Regions from separate parts of the Paenibacillus sp. 2TAF8 genome, predicted to be linked through region 2. Evidence: riboswitches for the same ligand, from Rfam matches in the RefSeq annotation. Region 2 holds a riboswitch; each other region holds the start of a gene.
The links. Region 2 has a riboswitch for cyclic di-AMP ahead of AB4Z30_RS14385 (3D domain-containing protein). Riboswitches for the same ligand answer to the same signal wherever they lie in the genome.

Region 1 (7,047 bases), on a different contig from region 2:
CTACTGCGAGCGTGTACCATCCTTTACGAAAGGGATCGTAACGGATATTATGGTATCTCGCGAATTCATTCATGAGAATGACCGCATTTTGTTCATTGATGATATTATTGCGAACGGAGACGCTGCCCGCGGTGTCATCAAAATTATCGAGCGTTCCGGTGCAGAGCTTGTGGGATTTGGTGTGGTGGTCGAGAAGTGCTTCCAGGCTGGTGCCCGCACGATCCGGGAGCAAGGGATTCCAGTTGAGGCGCTTGTCCGTATTCGTTCACTGAATCATGGCACCGTGCAATTCGACGATAATGAAATATGACATTTTGAAGGAAATAGGGCCTAATTTTTGAACTATGACTTTGCATGGACGCCGATTTCCTTTATAATGAGTTTATGTTAGGGAGAGGAGGCAACACCATGGGGAACCAACCGGCAACAGACCAATTTTTCATTGATAAGCTGGCGGAATCGAAAGTTCATTTTGAACGTGCCCTGGATTGTAAACATACGGAATTCGATGACCTTTATCCCTATATGATTGAACATCCTCAATTTTTCTGGTACAAACGCTATGTTGCCTGGTCAGAATTACTGACGATTGTAGGCTTGTGTGAAGAGTTGTCCTTCTCTTGGAAAGAACAATTTACACCGCACCAAGTGGAGTACCTTGAAGAACGTGTGATGTCCGCCAAAGTGCTTGATTTTTGGTTCGAGAAGAACGACAGCAAAGAGCACGCGCAGCGGTAACTCTCAGTCGGGACATTTTTTTCGAATGACATGACAGTCCAATACAGTCACGTGAGACCTAAATGATCTTTCATTTAGGTCTCTTTTTGTAAGTAATTTGAATATAGGAGTATGGACATGATTAGTGATACAGAGTTGGATGCCCTGCGATTGTCAGGGGAAAAGGTAAGAGTGGTTCGCGATGAGCTTGAGTCTAACGATGTAACGGGCATCGTGGTAGCTTGGGATGATGAACAAGTGTTGATCCGCAGGCAGAATCGCCGTGTTGTGAAGCTGGATCGGTCATACCGTTATCAGCTGTTCAGTGAGCCGCGTCAAAGTGCCCTCAGTGAATAAATGACATGAGTGCTTGCTTAACGGCATGCTTTCTTTACTAAAGCGTATTTCTTCAAAACAAAATGTTTGGATTTACCACCTAGGCTTAGCATATTTGCGACACACGCGAGAGAAGATAAATACAGTGAGAGTGGAAAAATTCGCTGTATTTACAGCCGAGAGGGTGTGCTTAAAGCTATGACATTGATGAATGATAAAGTTCATGCTTATAAGGATCAGATTGGTGCATTAAGTGATGTTCTCCCAGACGTGGTGAAATCATATCATGAGTTTACGGGAGAATGCTTCCAGCCTGGTGTGCTTGATGCCAAAACGAAGCAGTTAATTGCATTGGGTATTGGGTTGTTCGCTAATAACGAAGTGTGCACGTTTTACCATGTAGAGGAAGCTCGCTCCAAAGGTGCGACTGATCAGGAAATTATGGAGACCGTGGCTGTCGCTGGAGCAGTAGGAGGCGGACATGCCCTGTCACAGGGAGCCATGCGTGTTCAGAAGGCACTGCATTAGTTTTAATGTCTACATCGAAAAGGAGGTTCCGGAACAAACCGGAGCCTCCTATTTATTGTTACATTTTATATCGAAGTGGAGTGGGACTGACTAGATGTCTGCTTAGAGTTTTCCCAACATCTTGTTATACATAAATTGTCCTGTCACTCGTCTTGCGGTTACATAACGGTCATTAAAATACGGATTGGACAACTTGGTGATGCTGACACCTTTGCTACTGGAAGCATGTGCGAATTGACCTCCGCCTATGTATACTCCTGTGTGTGAGATGCCTTTACCTGTTGTGTTGAAGAAGACCAGATCTCCTGTGCGAATCGTAGCTTTGGAGACGGGTGTCCCTGCTTTCGCTTGTTGTTGCGACGTACGCGGCAATTCAATGCTGTATTTGTTAAAAAGATATCTCATAAACCCGGAACAATCGAAGCCAGCCATAGTTGTGCCGCCCCATTTGTACGGGATGCCTGTCATATTATTAACCACCGTATTAATTGTGCTTGCCTCTGTGCTTGTTGCCCCGGATGTAAATAGTACAGCAGCTCCAAAAATGGAAATGATCAGTTTTTTCAAAATCAATGTTCTCCCTTCGATGCCTACGGAGTTAGCTAAGGGTTCGGTAGAAGGTTCCCTATATTTCCTATGTATAAGAATAATTCACCCAAAATGGTTCCCCCGTTTTCAATCCTGAAACTCGGCAAATGAATAATTAAGTTTTTGTAACTATTTGAAACTATATTGCATAAATGCGTAATTGTCAAACCTGTTTAAAGCACTTCATTTAGCGTCAATGTTAGCGGAATTATCATTTTTCGTCATAATAATGTTTAAAAGAGGGGGTAAAGATTACAAAAAAGTCATTAATGTTTCATCAGAGAGAGACCTGGATATTAAACAAGTTTGTCAAGAGCTAAAAGTGTTATTCCTATATGTTAAAATAAAGAGAAGTTTTGCGTTTTGTTGCATATATTGACAAAAGTTTATTTATTGCATATCATACAATTAATAAATACAAAATTTGTATTTAAATTGTTTTCATTGGAATTTGTTTGGTTGATTAATCAAATTTGTGAATTGGGGAGTGTGTTGTCTTGTGAAAGCAAAAAAATTAGTAACATTTGTACTGGCATGTTCCATGGTATTCTCCGCAGCAGGAATGGCTGTCCTTCCTGTACCAACCGTATCGGCAGCTGATGCTTCCGGTACAACAGCYAGTCTGTCCGATATTTTAAAAAATCAGCGCCCGGATGGAGGCTGGAGAAAAGATTACAGTCAGACGTCAGGTGAATGGGCCAAATCAACGATCGATAACAAAGCTACATACTCAGAAATCAGAAGACTAGCAAGTGAGTTCAAAAAAACAAATGACCCGCGATACTCGGCTGCAGCGATCAAAGGCATCAACTTTTTGCTTAACATGCAGTACTCCAATGGCGGTTGGCCTCAAGTCTATCAAAGCTCCGGCTATCATAAACATATAACCTATAATGATGACGCGATGATTAATGTATTGTACATGCTGGATGAAGTCGCAGGACGTAAGGGGATCTTTTCCTTTATCGACAGTTCTCTCGCAAATCGCAGTAAAAATGCCGTTTCCAAAGGAGTGGATGCCATCCTGAATACCCAGGTAGTATCGGGTGGGAAGTTAACGGCATGGGGACAACAACATGATTCCAGTTCACTGAGACCAGCCGGGGCCAGAATCTATGAAGTGCCTTCATTAACGGCAGGTGAGAGCGTAAACATTGTGAAGTTTCTGAAAACGAGACCGGCTAATTCAAGAATCACTGCATCCATCAAAGGTGCCGAAGCCTGGTTTAACAAAGTGAAAATTACAGGATATCGGTATGAGAGAGCGAATGGGGATAGCCGAATTATTGCTGATTCCAGTGCATCACCGATCTGGGCCCGTTTCTATGAACTCGGTACAGACAAACCGATCTTTGTGGGACGTGATGGCGTTGTGAAATATAAGCTGAGCGATATTGAAAAGGAAAGAAGAGGCGGTTATGCATGGTACGGCAACTGGCCTTCCAAGCTTTAGAAAGTTCTCTTTTTGACTGGATATTCTAATAAGTCCACTGGTGCCTGAAATATAAGTTTAATCTATAGCAGGCCTGATCAGTGCGAATCGGTTACATATCTGATTCGCACTGATTTGTGATGGATAGATATGTGTGTTGACATGTTAAACTGCGCATGGTATATTATTTCTTGTCGCCGATAATAATCGGAGAGACACAATATATGCGGTCGTGGCGGAATTGGCAGACGCGCACGGTTCAGGTCCGTGTGGGCTAACCCCCCGTGGAGGTTCGAGTCCTCTCGACCGCATCGCATAAAAAGGTTCCTCAGATTAATTTCTGAAGGAACCTTTTTTATTTTTCTGAGTAGACTTATAATTTCTTTTCTTGATTAAAAAAGCCCTCAGTTCCTTCCATGCCAACATTGGGCAAGGTTCTGAAAAGAGGGCTTATTGCTTAATTCTTATTGATTCACAGGTTCGGCAGTGGGTTCAACGGTAGGTTCAACAGCAGGTGTAACATCTGTTTCAACGTTAGTCTCCATGTCTGTCAATGGAAGTTCAATCTCAAATTCGGACGCAATGTCCTCTTCAGAGATAAAGTTCGTACCCGATAGATTAGCTACGAAAGTGGTTACACTTCGTGCTGGGAGCTGTGCGGTAAACGCACGGTTAGAGACATTAATTGCAGGTTGACTAGCCAGGTTCCGACTAGCGTCTGTTACCCAAGAAGATACGCTGGAAGCATTGCCGTTCTGCAACACAAATTTTTGGTTAACAGCAGATGTACCGCGGTTAATCGCTACGATAACCACTCGGTTATTGCCTTTGTACGCAGAAACGAAAGTGTTTGTATCCGGGTTTTTGGAAGCATCTACTCTGACATAGCCTGGGCGAATGAATTTAGAGAAATGAGCCATATTGTATCCGCGCTTACTGATCGTACCGTCTTCCTTCATTGGTCCATATGATCTGCGGATATACCACCATACATAGGCTTGAAAGTCGCCCTCCACCATTGCATTGTGCATGTGGTAGGAGATGTCGAGCGCTTCCGGCCAGCGGTCAGCGGAATTGTTGTCACTGTTCGGATAATATACTTCAGTCATCCAAAGCTCTTTGCCAGCGCCCTTCTGTTTGAAAAGAGGATAGGCAAAATTGTTGAACTGTGTTCCATACAAATGTGCTCCCAGAATGTCCATGTTAGCAAGTGCCTGTGAATCATTCAGGATTGGGTCGGATATGTTTTTCAAGTATTGGAAGGATTCTGGAGCCATGACTTTGGCACCTTGAATGCTACCTGCATTTTCTTTCATGAAACGAAGAATCTCTTGCGGTGTCCACCAAGTCCATTCATGAGCGTAATCCGGCTCGTTTTGAACGGAAATGGCATACAGGTTCACGCCGTTATTTTTCATATAAGTTACAAAATCATTCAGATGTTGCGCATAAGCAGCGTATTTGTCATACCGTAATCGTTTTGCATTGGGATCACCGTTTCGATTAAACGTTTCAACCATGCTGCTTGGAGGATTCCAAGGCGATGCAAACACGATAGCTCCCTTTTCAATCGCACGTTTGGCTGTAGCCAATTCACGAGACCAGTTATTCCGATCCGGGTCAACCCAGATTCGGAGCACGGAGAATCCCAGTTGGTTCTGATCATTTCCGAAAGCGGTTTCACGTTGTGCTGCCGTTAAGTCACCAATCCAAGCGGGATGGTTAATGCCGCCGAAGCCACGTATTACTTGTTTCTGTGAGGATAAGTTAATGTTGGCGTCACTCGCTGCGGATACGTTCGTTGGGGTTAACATCAATGGTAGTGCTGTTAAGCAGGCTAACATAATGTTGACTGATTTTTTAAATTTGAGATTCAACTTCAATGTGCTCACTCTCCTCGGTATAATTGACTTGCGTAAGCTTGGACAAGAAATGTAAATTCCTCGGTATAGCTTCGAAAAGGGTGGGGCATCACTTCCTCTCAATGTAGAAATGTGTTTAATGGATAACTTGGCTAAAAATCTTTGTTTTGTAAATTCTACTATATTATTCCTGTTAAAAATACCTGATATATTGCAGTTCTTTGTAATTTTTTATATTTTCATGACATTATTGCTATTTTCATAGCAGAATGACCTTCTTCGGAATTTATGTCAGAGCGGGAAACAACTTAGAAGGAGAAGGGGGGGGGATCATTCAGAGCATGTTGCTCCCGAGGCAGATAGAAGTCAGTTGATTCAAACCAAGTATATTGAGCGTTTAGCTCGGGCATTAAACCGTGAACGAAAGAGAGAAACCTCTGATTTTTGAAAAGCGGATCATTTTACTGAAACGTTAAGGGTTCCATTGTAGGAAAACTTATGGAAATTCAGAATGTAAAGCTTGCTTTGATGCAGGCTTTTTTGTGTTCCAGTTGTCCTAGAATGAATTGGGAAAGGCAGCTTACATATAAGTGCCCATGATATCAAACAATGAGAACAACACGTTAGAGGGGGTTGCAGGGTATGAAGCGAAATAAAAGAAAACAGGGCTGCCTGGGTGCACTGAGATTTCAATTTTGGATCTGCTTGTGTGTCGTAAGTGTAGTCATTGGAACAGGCGGAACTGAAGTTTCTGCCATATCACCGGAGACGACTTCATCAACTGCTTCTCAGCTCAATCGACTGGCCATTATTATTGATGATGTCGGTAATGATATGAAGGGTACGAAGGAGATTTTGGATATGCCTGTGAAGCTGACTGTTGCCGTGATGCCTTTTTTGCAAACAACGAAACAAGATGCAATCGCTGCGCATGAAAAAGGGATGGATGTGATTGTACACATGCCGATGGAACCCAAGAAGGGAAAGCCTGAGTGGCTTGGACCAGGGGCAATCACATCCAATCTGACGGACGAGCAGGTTCGGGAACGGGTGGAAAAGGCTATTGATGATGTGCCCTATGCCATTGGCATGAACAATCATATGGGTTCCAAAATTACTTCCGATAAACGTATCATGTCTATTGTGCTGGATGTATGTCTTGAGCGAGGTCTATTTTTCGTTGACAGCCGTACGAATTTTCGTTCCGTAGTTGGTGAGCTTGCCGTAGCCAAAAATTTGCCGCCCGTGGGCAATGACATTTTTCTGGATGACCAAAATACGAAGGCACACATTCGCAAACAGCTTGATCTGGCTGCGAAGCATGCGGTTGACAAGAAAAGCTGCGTTGTCATTGGACACGTGGGGCATACAGGCATGAACACCTCTGCCGTGATTCGCGATTCAGTCTCCCGCTTGCAAAACCAGGTTCAATTCGTAGGCATCGGAGAGATGGTACGAGATGTATGGCACTGGCAGGCCGCACCTAGGCTACCGACAGATAATAAATAATACCTTCGGCAATCGACTGGGCAATCCGTTTTTGTTCTGCGGGATCATTGATTCTCGCCCGGTCGGCTGCATTGC
Region 2 (7,047 bases):
ATTCGGATTACGGTGGCTCAGGGATAACTAATGATATGCAGATCCCTACAGAAAAAATTCCATTTCACGGGCATGCAAACAGCTTGGAAGTGGATTTACCACCGCTCAGCATCGTGATTTTAAAAAAGAATACACGTCGGAAAACGGAGCCCATCGCTGAAGGTAGCGCTTCCGTGAAATCGAAAAAAAAGACAGAAAAAAATATAGAAAAAAAAGAGAATAGCACGTTAAAAACGGATAGGGGGACAAAGGCATGAATATTTTATTTGCAGCGGCCGAAGCACATCCTTTTATTAAAACGGGCGGACTAGCAGATGTGATTGGTGCACTTCCACAGGCTTTGAAGAAAAACGGCGCAGATGTTCGAGTGATTTTGCCAAAATATAAAGGGATTTCCGAAGAACACAAAGAGGCGATGAAGCCTGTCCTTGTTACGGATGTGCCTTTGGGATGGCGTAGAGCATATTGTGGAATTGAAATGCTGGAATTTGACGGGATACCCGTTTATTTTGTAGACAATGAGTATTACTTTGGACGGGACGGAGTCTACGGGTACATGGATGATGGAGAGCGATTTGCTTTTTTCAACCGTGCTGTACTTGAGGTGCTTCCGCAGATTGATTTCAAGCCGGACGTCCTGCACACACATGATTGGCATGCGGGTATGATACCCTTACTTCTTAAAGCTCACTATGCGCATGATGCCTTCTATAGTGGGATCCGAACGGTGTTCACCATACATAACTTGTTGTATCAAGGTGTATTCCCACACGAGTTATTCAGCGAAATTCTGGAACTTGATGATCGGTATTTCACGATGGAAGGCGCCGAATATTATGGGAATGTCAATTTCTTAAAAGCAGGAATTGTGTATTCTGATCATGTGACAACGGTGAGCCCAACCTATGCCAGAGAAGTGCAGACTTCGTATTATGGGTATGGACTTGATGGACTATTGAGTTCGCTCGGTGATCGCTTCAGCGGCATAGTGAACGGCATAGATACCAAAAGTTATAACCCGGCAACAGACAACAAAATTGCAGTCAAATACAGATCAAGCTTGTCCAAAAAAATTGAGAATAAAATCGAATTGCAAAAAGAACTGGGACTTCCGGTTCGTCCAGACGCACCTTTGATGGTCATGGTAACCAGGCTTGTTGATTCCAAAGGACTGGATCTGGTATGCCGTGTTCTGGATGAACTGCTCTACTATGATGACATTCAATTCGCCGTGCTGGGGACTGGAGATTCAGCTTATGAACATTGGTTCAGAGAGGCGGCTAATCGTTATCCACTAAAAATGTCAGCACAGATCACATTCAATGACGGGTTATCTCGCCGTTTTTACGCAGGCAGCGACATCTTCCTGATGCCATCCAAATTTGAGCCGTGTGGAATCAGTCAGTTGCTGGCATTGCGTTATGGAAGTGTACCACTGGTAAGGGAAACAGGGGGACTAAACGATACGGTTCAAGCTTACAATGAGTTCACAGGAGAAGGTAACGGCTTCTCATTTACTAGTTTTAATGCACATGACATGATGAATACCATTCGGCGTGCAGAAGAGTTCTATCGTAAGTCGGATGAGTGGAAGAAAATAGTTAAAAATGCAATGAGTGGGGAATATAGCTGGGATGTATCGGCGGAGGAATATATGGATATTTATCGTCGAATTCATGTGATCTAAGAATAAGCTTTTATTTATGCATGGAGAGCCGCAGTTTAAAAGCTGCGGCTTTTGTTATTACGTTGATATTACAAAAAAATGGGAAGTTTGGATTCCGGACTTGAATGACATCATTCAATGCGGTCCAAATATATCCCTGAATCACATGCGATCCTTCTTACTTAAAGATGGTTCGGTGTATCTGTGATCGAAAAAAAGCAGTTTTAGCGACTGAATTGCTCAAATTCCTTACGGATGGCTTGTAGTAGTTCAGGCTTGCTCAAAACATCATAAGCTGTAGCAGCGAGCGCTTTGGCTCCCAAAATCATGCCGTCCAGAGCACGTTCTTGCAACGCCAAATCACGGAATTCAATGGAGTGCAACGTATGAACTTCATCAACAACACGGATATAAGGATGAATTGCTGGGCATCTCAGAGAGACATTACCGATATCCATCGAGCCATGGTCGTTTCCACTGACGATTTCTTCCTGCGGAATGCCAAGTTCCATTAAATTCTGACTGAACGCGTCAGAGAAGGTCTCATTTGTAACCATCTCATCATAGGATGTTTCGTAGTTGGATGTCACGAGTTTACATCCGGTCTGAAGTGCAGCACCTTGTGCAATCTGAATGACCCGCTCGGTCAGCACATTCAGTTCTTTACGTGTGGCTGCACGTACATAAAACTGAGCAGAAGCATAGTCCGGAATAATGTTGGCAGCCTGTCCGCCGCTGTTAATGATTCCATGAATACGAACATTGCTCTTTACTTGCTGCCGGAAGGCATTAATTCCAGTGAACGTTTGAATGACGGCATCGAGTGCATTAATTCCTTCATGCGGACTGGCTGCCGCATGTGAGGATTTGCCATGAAACTCAAATTGCACAGCATCAATAGCGAGGGAACTGCCTGATTTTTCGTAGGCATAGAACGGATGCGCCATAAGTGCAACATCGCTATCATCAAATAACCCCGCTTCCGCCATCGGAACTTTAGCCCCGCGTGTTTCCTCAGCAGGTGTACCAAACACCTTGATCGTTCCGCCGACTTCGTCCACAATGGCTTTCAGGCCAACGCCTGCCCCGAGGCTCATCATACAGATTAAGTGGTGTCCGCAAGCATGACCAATTTCCGGCAAAGCATCATATTCACATAACAATGCAATCGTCGGGCCCGGCTTGCTTGAAGTGTAAGTTCCGATGAAAGCTGTATCTAATCCAAGAATCGGAGCTTCCACAACAAATCCATGATAGGAAAGTTCTTCCTTTAAACGGGCGGAGGCCAAGTATTCTTCATTGCCAAGTTCAGGATGGGCTCCAATATATGATGAAATGTCTTTGAAACGGGAAGCATATTGATCAATAACGGTAAAGATCTGATTTTTATTGGTTGTCATAGCTTAACTCCTTAGGCAAATTGAAAATAATTTAATGATTATAACATGTTTGCAGTATTTTTTCAGAAACAAGTCAAGATTCAATCTTGAAAATGCATTGCATAATCATGCATTGTACTTTATAATGACTCAGTCATCAACATGACTGACGAATCAGTATGTAATCGTAATTATAGCATTGTAAGGGGAGAACAAGGTTGAAATTAATAAGTCGTTATACCGTAATGCTGTTAACGTTCCTTCTTTTTCTTACGGCGGCTGCACCTGCGGCGCTGGCGAGTGGAACGACTGACAACAGCTCAGGCGGTAAAAAACTGGTGCTAGGGACAAGTGCCGATTTTGCACCGTATGAATTCCACAAAGTCATCAATGGCAAAGACGAAATCGTTGGATTTGATATTGCAATTGCCAAAGAAATTGCAGCGGATCTCGGAGCCGAGCTCGTTATTGAGGATATGGGTTTTGACGGACTACTACCCGCGCTTCAGAGTGGCCGTGTAGACTTGGTCGTCTCGGGCATGACACCGACGGATGAGCGTAAGCAAAGCATTGATTTCTCAGATACGTATTATAGATCCAAACAAGTGATTATGGTTCGCAATGTCGACAAGGACAAATATCCAGACATGAAAGCACTGGAAAATGTCAAAATCGGTGTGCAGAAGGGATCCATCCAAGAAACGATTGGACAAAAGATTCCAGGAGCAAAGCTAACTTCACTGGATAAAATCTCCGACATCGTGCTTCAACTGCAAACAAAACGTGTTGACGCAGCCATTGTCGAAGATACTGTAGCTGCTGGGTATCTGGATGACATTATCGGTCTTGCTGCAGCTGTTCCAGATGAAGAGCAGGCTGAGGCAGCTGTCGGGATTCGTAAGGGCAATACAGAGCTGTTAGCCTCTGTGAACAAAACCTTGGATCGCTTGAAAAGTGAAGATAAAATCAACCAAATGGTTACGGAAGCAAGTCTCCTGATGGCTGATAAAGTCAACAAGTCTCAAAATATTTTTCAACTGTTCTGGCAGTACAAAGGTTTATATGCGACAGGTATCGGTTACACACTCCTGCTGTCGGCTTTGGGTGTATTATTCGGAGTTATTATCGGGCTGATCATCTGCCTGTTCCGTCTTCATAATATGGCAATTCTCCGCTGGATTGGTACTACCTATGTTGAGGTGATCCGGGGTACGCCAATGCTGGTACAACTCATGATTATCTATTACGGGGTGTCCTTAACCTTTGGTATTAACTTCTCGGCACTTCAGGCAGGGATTATGACGCTTTCCATTAACAGTGGTGCGTATCTCGCCGAGATTTTCCGCGCCGGTATTCAAGGCGTTGATCGTGGTCAACTGGAAGCAGCTCGTTCACTTGGGATGGGCYGAGGCGCAGCGATGCGTTACATTATTCTGCCACAGGCCTTCAAGGCTGTTTTGCCAGCTATCGGTAACGAGTTCGTAACGATCATCAAAGAATCATCGATTATCTCGGTTATCGGTATGGTGGATATTATGTATCAGGCAAGTGTCGTTAAAAATCTCACATTCCAGGGTCTTAACCCGTTCATTATTGCAGCAGCGATATACTTTGTCATGACATTTATTTTGTCCAAGCTGCTCGGACGATTGGAAAGGAAGTTGGGTGCAAGTGATAGACGTTAGACAATTACACAAATCATATGGTAAAAATGATGTTCTGAAAGGCATTGACGTGACGATTGGCAAGGGTGAGGTCGTTGTAGTTATTGGTCCTTCGGGTTCGGGGAAAAGTACTTTTTTGCGCTGTCTTAACCTGCTGGAGCAGCCAACATCGGGACAGATCAATTTTGAAGGCGTGTCGATTACCGATCCCAAGCATAATATTAATGCTACGCGTGAGAAGATGGGCATGGTGTTCCAGCATTTTAACCTTTTCCCACATAAAACTGTTCAGCAAAACATTACGATTGCTCCAATCAAGGTGAAAAAGCAATCCACGGATGAAGCAAACAAAATAGCCGAGGATCTTCTAAAGACAGTTGGTTTGGCGGACAAAAAAGATGTATATCCCAATCAACTGTCAGGCGGACAAAAGCAACGGATTGCGATTGCAAGAGCACTCGCCATGCAGCCGCATGTTATGCTGTTTGACGAGCCAACATCAGCTCTTGACCCAGAGATGGTCGGAGAAGTGTTGGAAGTCATGAAACGGCTTGCCGAAGGCGGAATGACGATGGTTATTGTAACGCATGAGATGGGTTTCGCGCGTGAAGTGGGCGACCGGATTCTGTTTATGGATGGCGGGGTTATCGTCGAAGAAGGCACCCCTGATGAGGTGTTCGGAGCTCCGAAACATTCGCGTACACGAGACTTTCTTGCAAAGGTACTTTAATTCATCCAATCTTATATATAGAATCAAATGGATAACAGCGTTATCGGATCAAATAATCCGGTAACGCTATTTTGTTTTAGTATGATAGGTGATGTGGGAAAGTAACGTTTCTGTTACCTGATTATCATATCAAAACGCCAAATGGAAACATTTACTACAGCTTAAGGTTACAAAATTGTGATATATTCAAGTCTGCCGAAACTTCCGAAGCGGAAGTGCGGGGGACGTAACGATGCAGATAGGTTTATTTATTCGATAAACATACTGCTTGGGGTGAATTAGGAATACATATTGCTTCAACATGTCAAGTAAGCCTATAGGGTGGGCTCCTCCATCCGAATCCGACAACTAACTTCGCAGGCATCATGAGGGAGGAAGACCATGTATAACAAGAAACGTTTAGCCAAAACTGCCATCGCACTACTGACATCGATTTTATTCATTCAAGCCGTTCCAGCTCACGCGGATTCCGTTCATGTGGCCAAAGAAGGGGACACCTTCTTCACCTTATCCAAGCAATATGGCATTGATATGAACACATTAATCAAAACGAATAAAGACATTTCACCTTATAACATCTATGGTGGTCTGAAAATTACCATTCCGGGTAACGAAAATAAAGCCGTAGCAGCACCGGTTCAAGCGAAGTCGCAGGAAACGACGGTTACAACTGCAAGCCTTGACGTGAATCCGGATAATAAAGTGGTACAAGCTTGGGGTAAGACACTTGACTACAGCAAAACGCTGAATGTTAAAGCAACAGCATATTCCGCGGATGCTTCCGAAAATGGTGGATGGGGCCCTGTTGATTATTTTGGTAACCCGCTCGAATTGGGCACGATCGCAGTGGATCCAAAGGTAATTCCATTTGGAACAAAGGTATTGGTGACTGGCCATACACATCCAGGGTTGCCTAAACAGGCTTTCATAGCAACTGCTTTGGATGCAGGCAGCGCGATTAAGGGGAATCGCATCGACATCTTCATTCCTGGAAGCAAACAGTTTGTAAGTTCGTTTGGTTTTCAGGATATTGAATTGTACATTTTAAAATAAGGCTTAAACCCTCCCCTTAATGGATTTGGGTCATAAGTTGAGTGGAGTATTAACTTAAACAGGGTGTTCTTGCGTCATCATGGTAGGCATGATTCATGATGACGCAGAGGACACCCTGTTTTTCACTCAGTGTTTCTCTTTTGGCAGTTTAAGCATCTCGTCCAAGGTAACTAGTTCATACCCTCGGTTTCGCAATTCCTCAATAACCTCAGGCAACGCATCTACAGTACCTTTCAGGTTCGAACCTGTACCGCCGCCAGCATGTTGTAATACGATGGAACCGGGTTTCACTGCGCTGAGAATATTATGTTTTACCTTTTCCTTGGATAGTCCTTTCCAATCGAGAGAATCCACATTCCAATTCACGATGCTGTAATGCTGTTTTGCGGCCCACCGCAACTGCTCTTCGTTAATGTCCCCATACGGAGGGCGAATCATTTTGGGCGTATATCCTGTCAGACGGTGAATAATATCGCCGGTATGTAATATTTGTTTGCGAAAGGCAGTCATCGATAACTTGCTGAATTCAGGATGATTGTAGCTGTGATTGCCGAC
Region 3 (7,047 bases), on a different contig from region 2:
AAAACTGTTTCTTGGAGAAATTTCAGTTGATGAATATCTGCAGCTTGATGAATCATTAATTCAAACAGCTTTTATGCAGTGGCGTAAGGAGGACGATTCTGTTCTGAGTGAGTTATGCGAACGTTTTATGAATCGCAGGTTGTATAAGTATGTGGAACTCGAACAGATGGATCTGGATATGATCGAAGAAATTCGGGAAGCGTTTGTAAAAGCAGGACTGAATCCCGAGTACGATCTTGAAATTGATTTTCCAACGGATAATCCGTATGATGTGTTTCGTCCAGATCAATCCATGGATAAACAAATTCTTTTGCTGGATCGGCAGGACAAGCTACATGAGTTATCAGAAGTTTCTGATATTGTGCGTTCTATCAGCGGACTTCATCTGGGCAAACATCATCTGTACTATCCGCAAAATAAGGTGGATGCTATCCTACATGAATTACCGTCCTATATACGCCCCTATTTTCTGTAATCATGAGTAATGCAGCCGGGTGAAACATTTTGATACTAAAAGACTTTCTAAGAGAGCTATTTTACATGATACATTAATCTGCTTTAATGGGGAGGATGTGTAGATCGACATAATTTTGTAATCTGTGTGAGTAAATATACAGTTTCGCACACCTGTTCTTGCAAGATGTTGATTTGACTTTTTATTTTTCTTCTATATATAGTAGCTTGAGCATTGAAAATGAAAACAACTGAAATGATTGCTTGTCCCAATCAATTTATGATGGAAAAAATAATTTTCGAATTCAAGTACAGGAAATAATCTAAATTTAACTTTCGACATGAAGGGAGAAATAAAGAGAATGTTATTCGACACACATACACATCTCGATGCACCACAATTCGACGAAGACCGAGAGGACATGATCCAGCGGGCCATTGATGCAGGCGTTACTCGTATGATCAACATTGGCTTTAATCGGGAAACCATTCCGACAACGTTGAAATTGGCTGAAACGTATGAATTTATCCATGCAGCTGTAGGGTGGCACCCGGTGGATGCAATCACGATGCAAGAGGGGGACCTGGAATGGATTGCATCATTGTGCAAACATGAAAAAGTGGTAGCTATCGGTGAAATTGGTCTAGACTATCATTGGGACACTTCGCCGAAGGAGGTACAGCACCGCGTATTACGACAACAAATTGCTCTGGCACGTGAATTAAATATGCCCATTGTTATCCATAATCGGGATGCTCATGAGGATATTGTGCGTATTTTGCGTGAAGAGAAGGCTGGGGAGGTCGGCGGTGTGATGCATTCCTTCTCAGGCAGCTGGGAAACAGCGAAAATGTGTCTGGATTTAGGATTCCATTTGTCCTTTGGCGGACCCGTCACATTTAAGAATGCAAAACAGCCTAAAGAGGTGCTAGCCAAAGTGCCGATGGATCGATTTTTCCTGGAAACAGACTCCCCGTATCTGACACCCCACCCTTATCGTGGAAAACGGAATGAGACAGCGCATGTACGTCTGGTTGCCGAAGCAGCTGCGGAAATTAAAGGCATTTCGGTGGAGGAAATTGCTGCAATAACCACCAAAAATGCCATGGAACGTTTTGGGATTCGGTAAGAAAACGAGTAAATCAGGTGAAAAAGGGAGTTATAGAGAGGTAATTTGCCCTTAGCCTCGAATAATTGAAGAATATTACAATATTTTAACCAAATATTTAGAAAAACGTACTTGATCCACGCTTTACAACATGCATCAAAACAGGATATCATCTTTTCAGTGAATTGTTGTGCGGAAAATTGGACAGATGTTCGGGGGATGAACAAAGGGACACTTTCCGATTAAACAACATTACTTTCATGAATCAATCTCGCTGAGTCTCCGTTATCGGAGAGCGGGGGAACCAATAGGGCTTAAACATCGGTGATTTAAGCCGGTGCGCATCGTTCGCTGACCCAAAAGCAGCGGAATGTTCTGCGAAGCCGTATTTGATTTCTTCTTTGGGTCTCGGGGTGAATTCAAGGGCATCCGCCATGAGCGGGTGGCCTAAGATAGGGCGGCTCTCTTTCGCCCGAACCCGACAGCTAACCTCGCAAGCGGAAAAAGAGAGGCAACCTCGTGCATGAATTTCCGATATTCAAAATTATTCGGAAGCCACGAAAGGGTCTCTTACACTCTTTCTTTGGCTTTTTTTGTTTTGAATAAAAGAAATATTGTCATCATACGGTAGGTATTCAGGAGGATGACATCATGTTGCGAAGAGGGGTTCATGGTGCAGAACCGGTCATTATCTCTGATCTGTGTTCTGTAGAAAATTTGGTATAGTCGCGTCAAAGACATCATGCATTACTTTAGACGGCGAGGCTATGAAGGAGGACGGAGAAGTGGGCATATTCCAACCAGAAGAGACCCATGAGTCACGATCATCCAGTAAGTCTTTCGCGTTGCGGTGGAAGCATGAGAACTTGCGTCAAATGGCATTGATCGCGATATTCTCAATTGCGCTTGCAATCATGATCTTGTTAGTCGTTTACGGTCAGGCCGGGAAGCAGGTATCACTGGTTATTGACGGCAAAGCTCAGATGGTAGAGACTCGTACAGGAATGCTTCAGGAAATGTTAGAGGAGCAATCAATCACAGTCAGCCCTCACGACAAGGTATCCATGCCCATGAACGGGGCAATTACCGACGGAGACCGAATCGTTATTGAGCGGGCCGTTCCAGTTAAAATCACGGCAGACGGAGACACCAAGACTCTTTATACAACCGATTCATCGGTACAGGGTGTAATTCAGCAATCAGGTATTGAAGTTGCAAATCATGATAAAGTGTATCCAGCGCTCGGAACCGCAATTAAAGCGGATATGAAGATTCGTGTAGTGCGTGTAACAAAGCATACAGTGGATGTGAAACAACCGATTGCTTATAAGGTTGTGAAAACGGCAGACCCGAGTTTGTTCCAAGGGGATAACCGTGTTGTAGTGAAAGGCAAGGAAGGCACAATTGTGCAGCATATCGAAAAGGTATTTCAAGACGGGGAACTGGTTTCCAAAAAGATGGTGGGTAAAACGGTCGCAGCCAATCGTGTAGATAAGGTGATCGCTGTAGGTACGAAGGCGAAGCCGGTTGTGAAGGAATCTGAAGTTCAATTGGTATCGGCCAAAACTTCAACCACCAAAACAGCAGTAACGACGAACTCGAAGAAAACATCTGCCTCGGGCAGCAAGGTGATTACGGTCTCCGGGAATTCTTTTAAGTATTCTAAAGTTTTGAAAAATGTATCGATGACTGCCTACTCTTCTGAAGAGCCGGGTATTGGTACAAAAACAGCTTCCGGTACTCGTGTAACGGAAGGGCGCACCATTGCGGTTGATCCCAAGGTCATTCCAATCGGCTGGTGGGTATACATCGAAGGCCTCGGCTTCCGTCGTGCGGAAGATACAGGTGGTGCTATTAAAGGGAATAAAATCGACGTTTATTACGACAGTGTGAAGCACGCCCTGAATTTCGGACGTAAAAAAGGCAAAACGGTCTATGTGATTGGTCCAGTAAAGCCTGAAGCGAACTAAAATCGTTTTACTTTGAAATGGGAATGCTATAAAATAGTGCATGAATGATTCATGCGGAATATGCGGCGGAGGGGTCTGAATTCAGTCTCCTCCGCCGTTTGGCAGAGAAGAGGATATTCCTCTTCTTTTTGCGTTAGAAAGGAAGAAACGGAACATGATAAAAGAAGTGATTGTTGTGGAGGGTCGTGACGACACGGTAGCAATTCGCCGAGCGGTTGAAGCGGATACGATTGAAACCGGAGGTTCTGCCATTAATCAGCGTATTCTGAAAAGAATCGCACTTGCTCAGGAGAGACGTGGTGTCATCATTCTGACGGACCCGGATCATGCAGGGGAGCGTATTCGCAAAATTATCGCCAATAAGGTGCCTGGCTGCAAGCATGCTTTCATTCCAGAGGCAGACGCAACGCGTAAAGGGGATATCGGGGTAGAGAATGCTTCACCGGAAGCCATTCGTCATGCACTCGCTCGCGTACATACATCCTATGAGGGTGCACCTAGTCTAATTGATTGGGAGGATCTGATCGAAGCGGGATTGATCATACATCCGCAGGCAGCCGCACGTCGTATGGAGATGGGCAATTTACTCGGTATCGGGTATTGTAACGGCAAACAGTTCCACAAACGATTGAGTGTATTCCAGATTACAAGAGAAGAGTTCTCCACTGCATTAGCGCAAATTGAACGTGAAGGATTGTGAGCATATGAAGGACATGGAGCAAACCATTGAAATAGCAACACCGAAACGTACCAAAGAAATTATTCAAAAGCATGGATTCTCCTTCAAGAAAAGTCTGGGCCAGAACTTCTTGATCGATCAAAATATATTGAATAAAATCGTGGGCGCAGCCGATTTGGACGAGACCAAGGGTGCGCTGGAAATTGGTCCGGGTATCGGAGCGCTTACAGAACGTCTCGCACGTGTAGCAGGCCCTGTTACAGCCGTAGAGATCGACCAGCGCCTGATTCCGATTCTCGGGGAGGTCATGGAGCCTTATCCTAATGTGCGTGTTCATCATGGAGATGTACTCAAGCTGGATCTGGCTGAACTGTTTGCCACGGACTTTGCTTCGGTCGAAAAAGTCAGCGTTGTAGCAAACTTACCCTATTATGTAACGACACCAATCATGATGAAGCTACTGGAAGAGAAGCTGCCGGTAGACAGTATCGTGGTTATGATTCAGAAGGAAGTGGCTGAGCGTATGGCGGCCGCACCAGGTTCCAAGGATTATGGAAGTCTAAGCATTGCCGTGCAGTATTACAGTATGCCAGAACTGGTCTGTGTGGTTCCGCCTACCGTGTTTATTCCACAGCCGAATGTAGAGTCGGCGGTAATTAAACTGAAGGTGCGTGAGCAACCGCCAGTAGAGGTCCCAAGCGAGAAGCATTATTTCGAGGTTGTACAGGCTTCTTTTGCCCAGCGGAGAAAAACGATCTCCAACAATCTCAAAGCTCGCTTCTTCACGAAGGAGAACAGAGAACAGGCGGACCAACTGCTGGAGAAGGCAGGTATCCAGCCTTCACGGCGTGGTGAAACATTAAGTCTGCAGGAATATGCGACCTTAAGTACTGTAATGTGGGAAGCGGGGGTTCGCGGCGAGCTTTAATTTCAATGAACCAATCCGGGTCTCTGCCCATACGATAGGGTAGAGGTGATAATGGTGATGAATATCGGAGACTTGGTCGTTCGGAAGTCATATGGTGGCGATGTGACCTTCCGGGTAGAAGGACTACAGTCGGATGCTGCGGTAATTAAAGGGACCGAGTTCCGGCTGTTGGCAGACTCCCCGGTGGACGATTTGATACAGGTTCCTTACGAACCACAGAGCGCAAAAACGCGTCAGGCACACATTAAAGCCCATCAGACGCTCTCACGTTTGCAGCAGAACCGAATGGAGCAGGCAGAGCGTAACCGGGAAGGGCTGATGCAAGAATGGACTGCTCAGCAGGAACCGGCGTATTTTGAAATGCCTGGCAAGGTGTTACATCTGGATGGTGACCCAAATTACTTGAAAAAAAGTATGAACCTGTATGAGCAACTTCGTGTTCCTGCGGAAGGACAGTATGTACATGAATCAGCCATGGCTGATACGTTGTATCGCCTGCTGCCCAAAGTCCGTCCTGATATCGTCGTGATCACGGGTCATGACGGTGTGCTAAAAACACGACAGCCTTATGATCTTTACAGTCTGGGAAGCTACAAAAATTCACAAAACTTTGTCTCGGCCATTCAGGTTGCAAGGCAATACGAGCGTCATCTGGATGCGCTGACGATTATTGCCGGAGCCTGTCAGTCTCACTTCGAGGCACTGCTGCGTGCCGGTGCAAACTTTGCCAGTTCGCCAGGCCGAATTCTTATCCATGCGCTTGATCCGGTTTACGTGGCTGCCAAGGCTTCCTTCACGTCTGTTCGCGATACCGTCAATATGACTGATGTATTGAATAACACCATTAGCGGCATCCAAGGTGTAGGCGGTGTGGAAACCAAGGGGAGCTACCGAGTTGGTTTGCCGGGACTTAATGATTTATCTACACTAAAGGTGAATCCATCCGCAGTATGATGATGAAGTTATCTAAAGGTTTAATCCCGAATCAGAAAAGCCCGTTTGAGGGCTTTTTTTATTTGCGAAAAAATTCATTGACAACGACTTTTTAGTGCTGATATAATATTTAGCTTTGATTTGACAGTGACTGTAAAATACAGTATAATGGACAAGAAAAGAGGTGGACGTCCACAATGGCTAAAAATACGCTGTTGGATATCAAACGCAATCTCGATGCACATATTGGTCAGAAAATTACGCTGCGGGCTAATGGTGGCCGCCGTAAGACGATTGAGCGTACGGGTGTATTGGAAGAAACGTACCCTTCTGTTTTTATTGTAAAGCTTGATGAAGAGCAAGAAACCTTCAAGCGAGTATCATACAGTTATGCGGATATACTTACGGAGTCTGTAGAAGTCATGGTCTTTGACCCGGGCAGTGAGACTAATTCCTACAACATGGAGACGTAAGCATTGGTTTACGGGCGATTCACCTCTTAGGTGGATCGCTTTTTGTATTCTCCGAGTACGGCTACTGTTTCTTATAAGGACGAAACCATACATATACAGGAATGACTGAGGAATGCAGGCGGCATACTATTTGAACAGGTCCGGGGAAAGTTCTCTGTTAAAGCGGGGAGGTTGAACCAGGACTTGGGGGTGAACAATCCCGAATTGCAGGGACTCATTTTGTCTTGAATAAGATCTGGAGGAGGATGGTTCATGAGTCGGAGAAGAAGAAGTGTCATGTCGGAAGAACTGAAGTATGAGCTGGCGAAGGATCTGGGCTTCTATGATACCGTTCAGCAGGAAGGCTGGGGCGGAATCAAAGCCAAGGATGCCGGTAACATGGTGAAACGGGCAATCCAAATGGCAGAGCAAGCAGCGCGTAAATCTTAATCAGGTTCTACCAGATTGAAGAGCGGGGCAATTCGCAGGAATCACCCCGCTTTTTCCCGATAAGATGAGGAAT

Region 1: it holds a riboswitch for cyclic di-AMP, as region 2 does, so the genes downstream of both, AB4Z30_RS22700 (C40 family peptidase) here and AB4Z30_RS14385 (3D domain-containing protein) in region 2, are expected to answer to the same signal.
Region 3: it holds a riboswitch for cyclic di-AMP, as region 2 does, so the genes downstream of both, AB4Z30_RS26165 (ubiquitin-like domain-containing protein) here and AB4Z30_RS14385 (3D domain-containing protein) in region 2, are expected to answer to the same signal.

The regions. Positions count from the first base shown of each region.
Region 1 is NZ_JBFRFN010000018.1:103,341-110,387, reverse strand. It holds gene AB4Z30_RS22720 (xanthine phosphoribosyltransferase) at 1-310, shown strand, start outside; gene AB4Z30_RS22715 (hypothetical protein) at 409-738, shown strand; gene AB4Z30_RS22710 (hypothetical protein) at 856-1,074, shown strand; gene AB4Z30_RS22705 (carboxymuconolactone decarboxylase family protein) at 1,252-1,581, shown strand; gene AB4Z30_RS22700 (C40 family peptidase) at 1,684-2,148, opposite strand; cyclic di-AMP (ydaO/yuaA leader) riboswitch at 2,154-2,285, opposite strand; gene pelA (pectate lyase) at 2,669-3,622, shown strand; tRNA gene AB4Z30_RS22690 (tRNA-Leu) at 3,828-3,912, shown strand; partial or broken gene AB4Z30_RS22685 (carbohydrate-binding protein) at 4,219-5,445, opposite strand; gene AB4Z30_RS22680 (divergent polysaccharide deacetylase family protein) at 6,106-6,972, shown strand; gene AB4Z30_RS22675 (N-acetylmuramoyl-L-alanine amidase family protein) at 6,947-7,047, opposite strand, start outside.
Region 2 is NZ_JBFRFN010000008.1:181,659-188,705, reverse strand. It holds gene glgB (1,4-alpha-glucan branching protein GlgB) at 1-257, shown strand, start outside; gene glgA (glycogen synthase GlgA) at 254-1,687, shown strand; gene AB4Z30_RS14400 (M20 family metallopeptidase) at 1,891-3,066, opposite strand; gene AB4Z30_RS14395 (ABC transporter substrate-binding protein/permease) at 3,291-4,730, shown strand; gene AB4Z30_RS14390 (amino acid ABC transporter ATP-binding protein) at 4,717-5,439, shown strand; cyclic di-AMP (ydaO/yuaA leader) riboswitch at 5,623-5,818, shown strand; gene AB4Z30_RS14385 (3D domain-containing protein) at 5,821-6,492, shown strand; gene AB4Z30_RS14380 (polysaccharide deacetylase family protein) at 6,619-7,047, opposite strand, start outside.
Region 3 is NZ_JBFRFN010000027.1:48,484-55,530, reverse strand. It holds gene AB4Z30_RS26175 (HD domain-containing protein) at 1-475, shown strand, start outside; gene AB4Z30_RS26170 (TatD family hydrolase) at 816-1,583, shown strand; cyclic di-AMP (ydaO/yuaA leader) riboswitch at 1,825-2,078, shown strand; gene AB4Z30_RS26165 (ubiquitin-like domain-containing protein) at 2,348-3,532, shown strand; gene rnmV (ribonuclease M5) at 3,687-4,232, shown strand; gene rsmA (16S rRNA (adenine(1518)-N(6)/adenine(1519)-N(6))-dimethyltransferase RsmA) at 4,237-5,139, shown strand; gene yabG (sporulation peptidase YabG) at 5,197-6,093, shown strand; gene veg (biofilm formation stimulator Veg) at 6,270-6,545, shown strand; gene AB4Z30_RS26140 (small, acid-soluble spore protein, alpha/beta type) at 6,798-6,974, shown strand.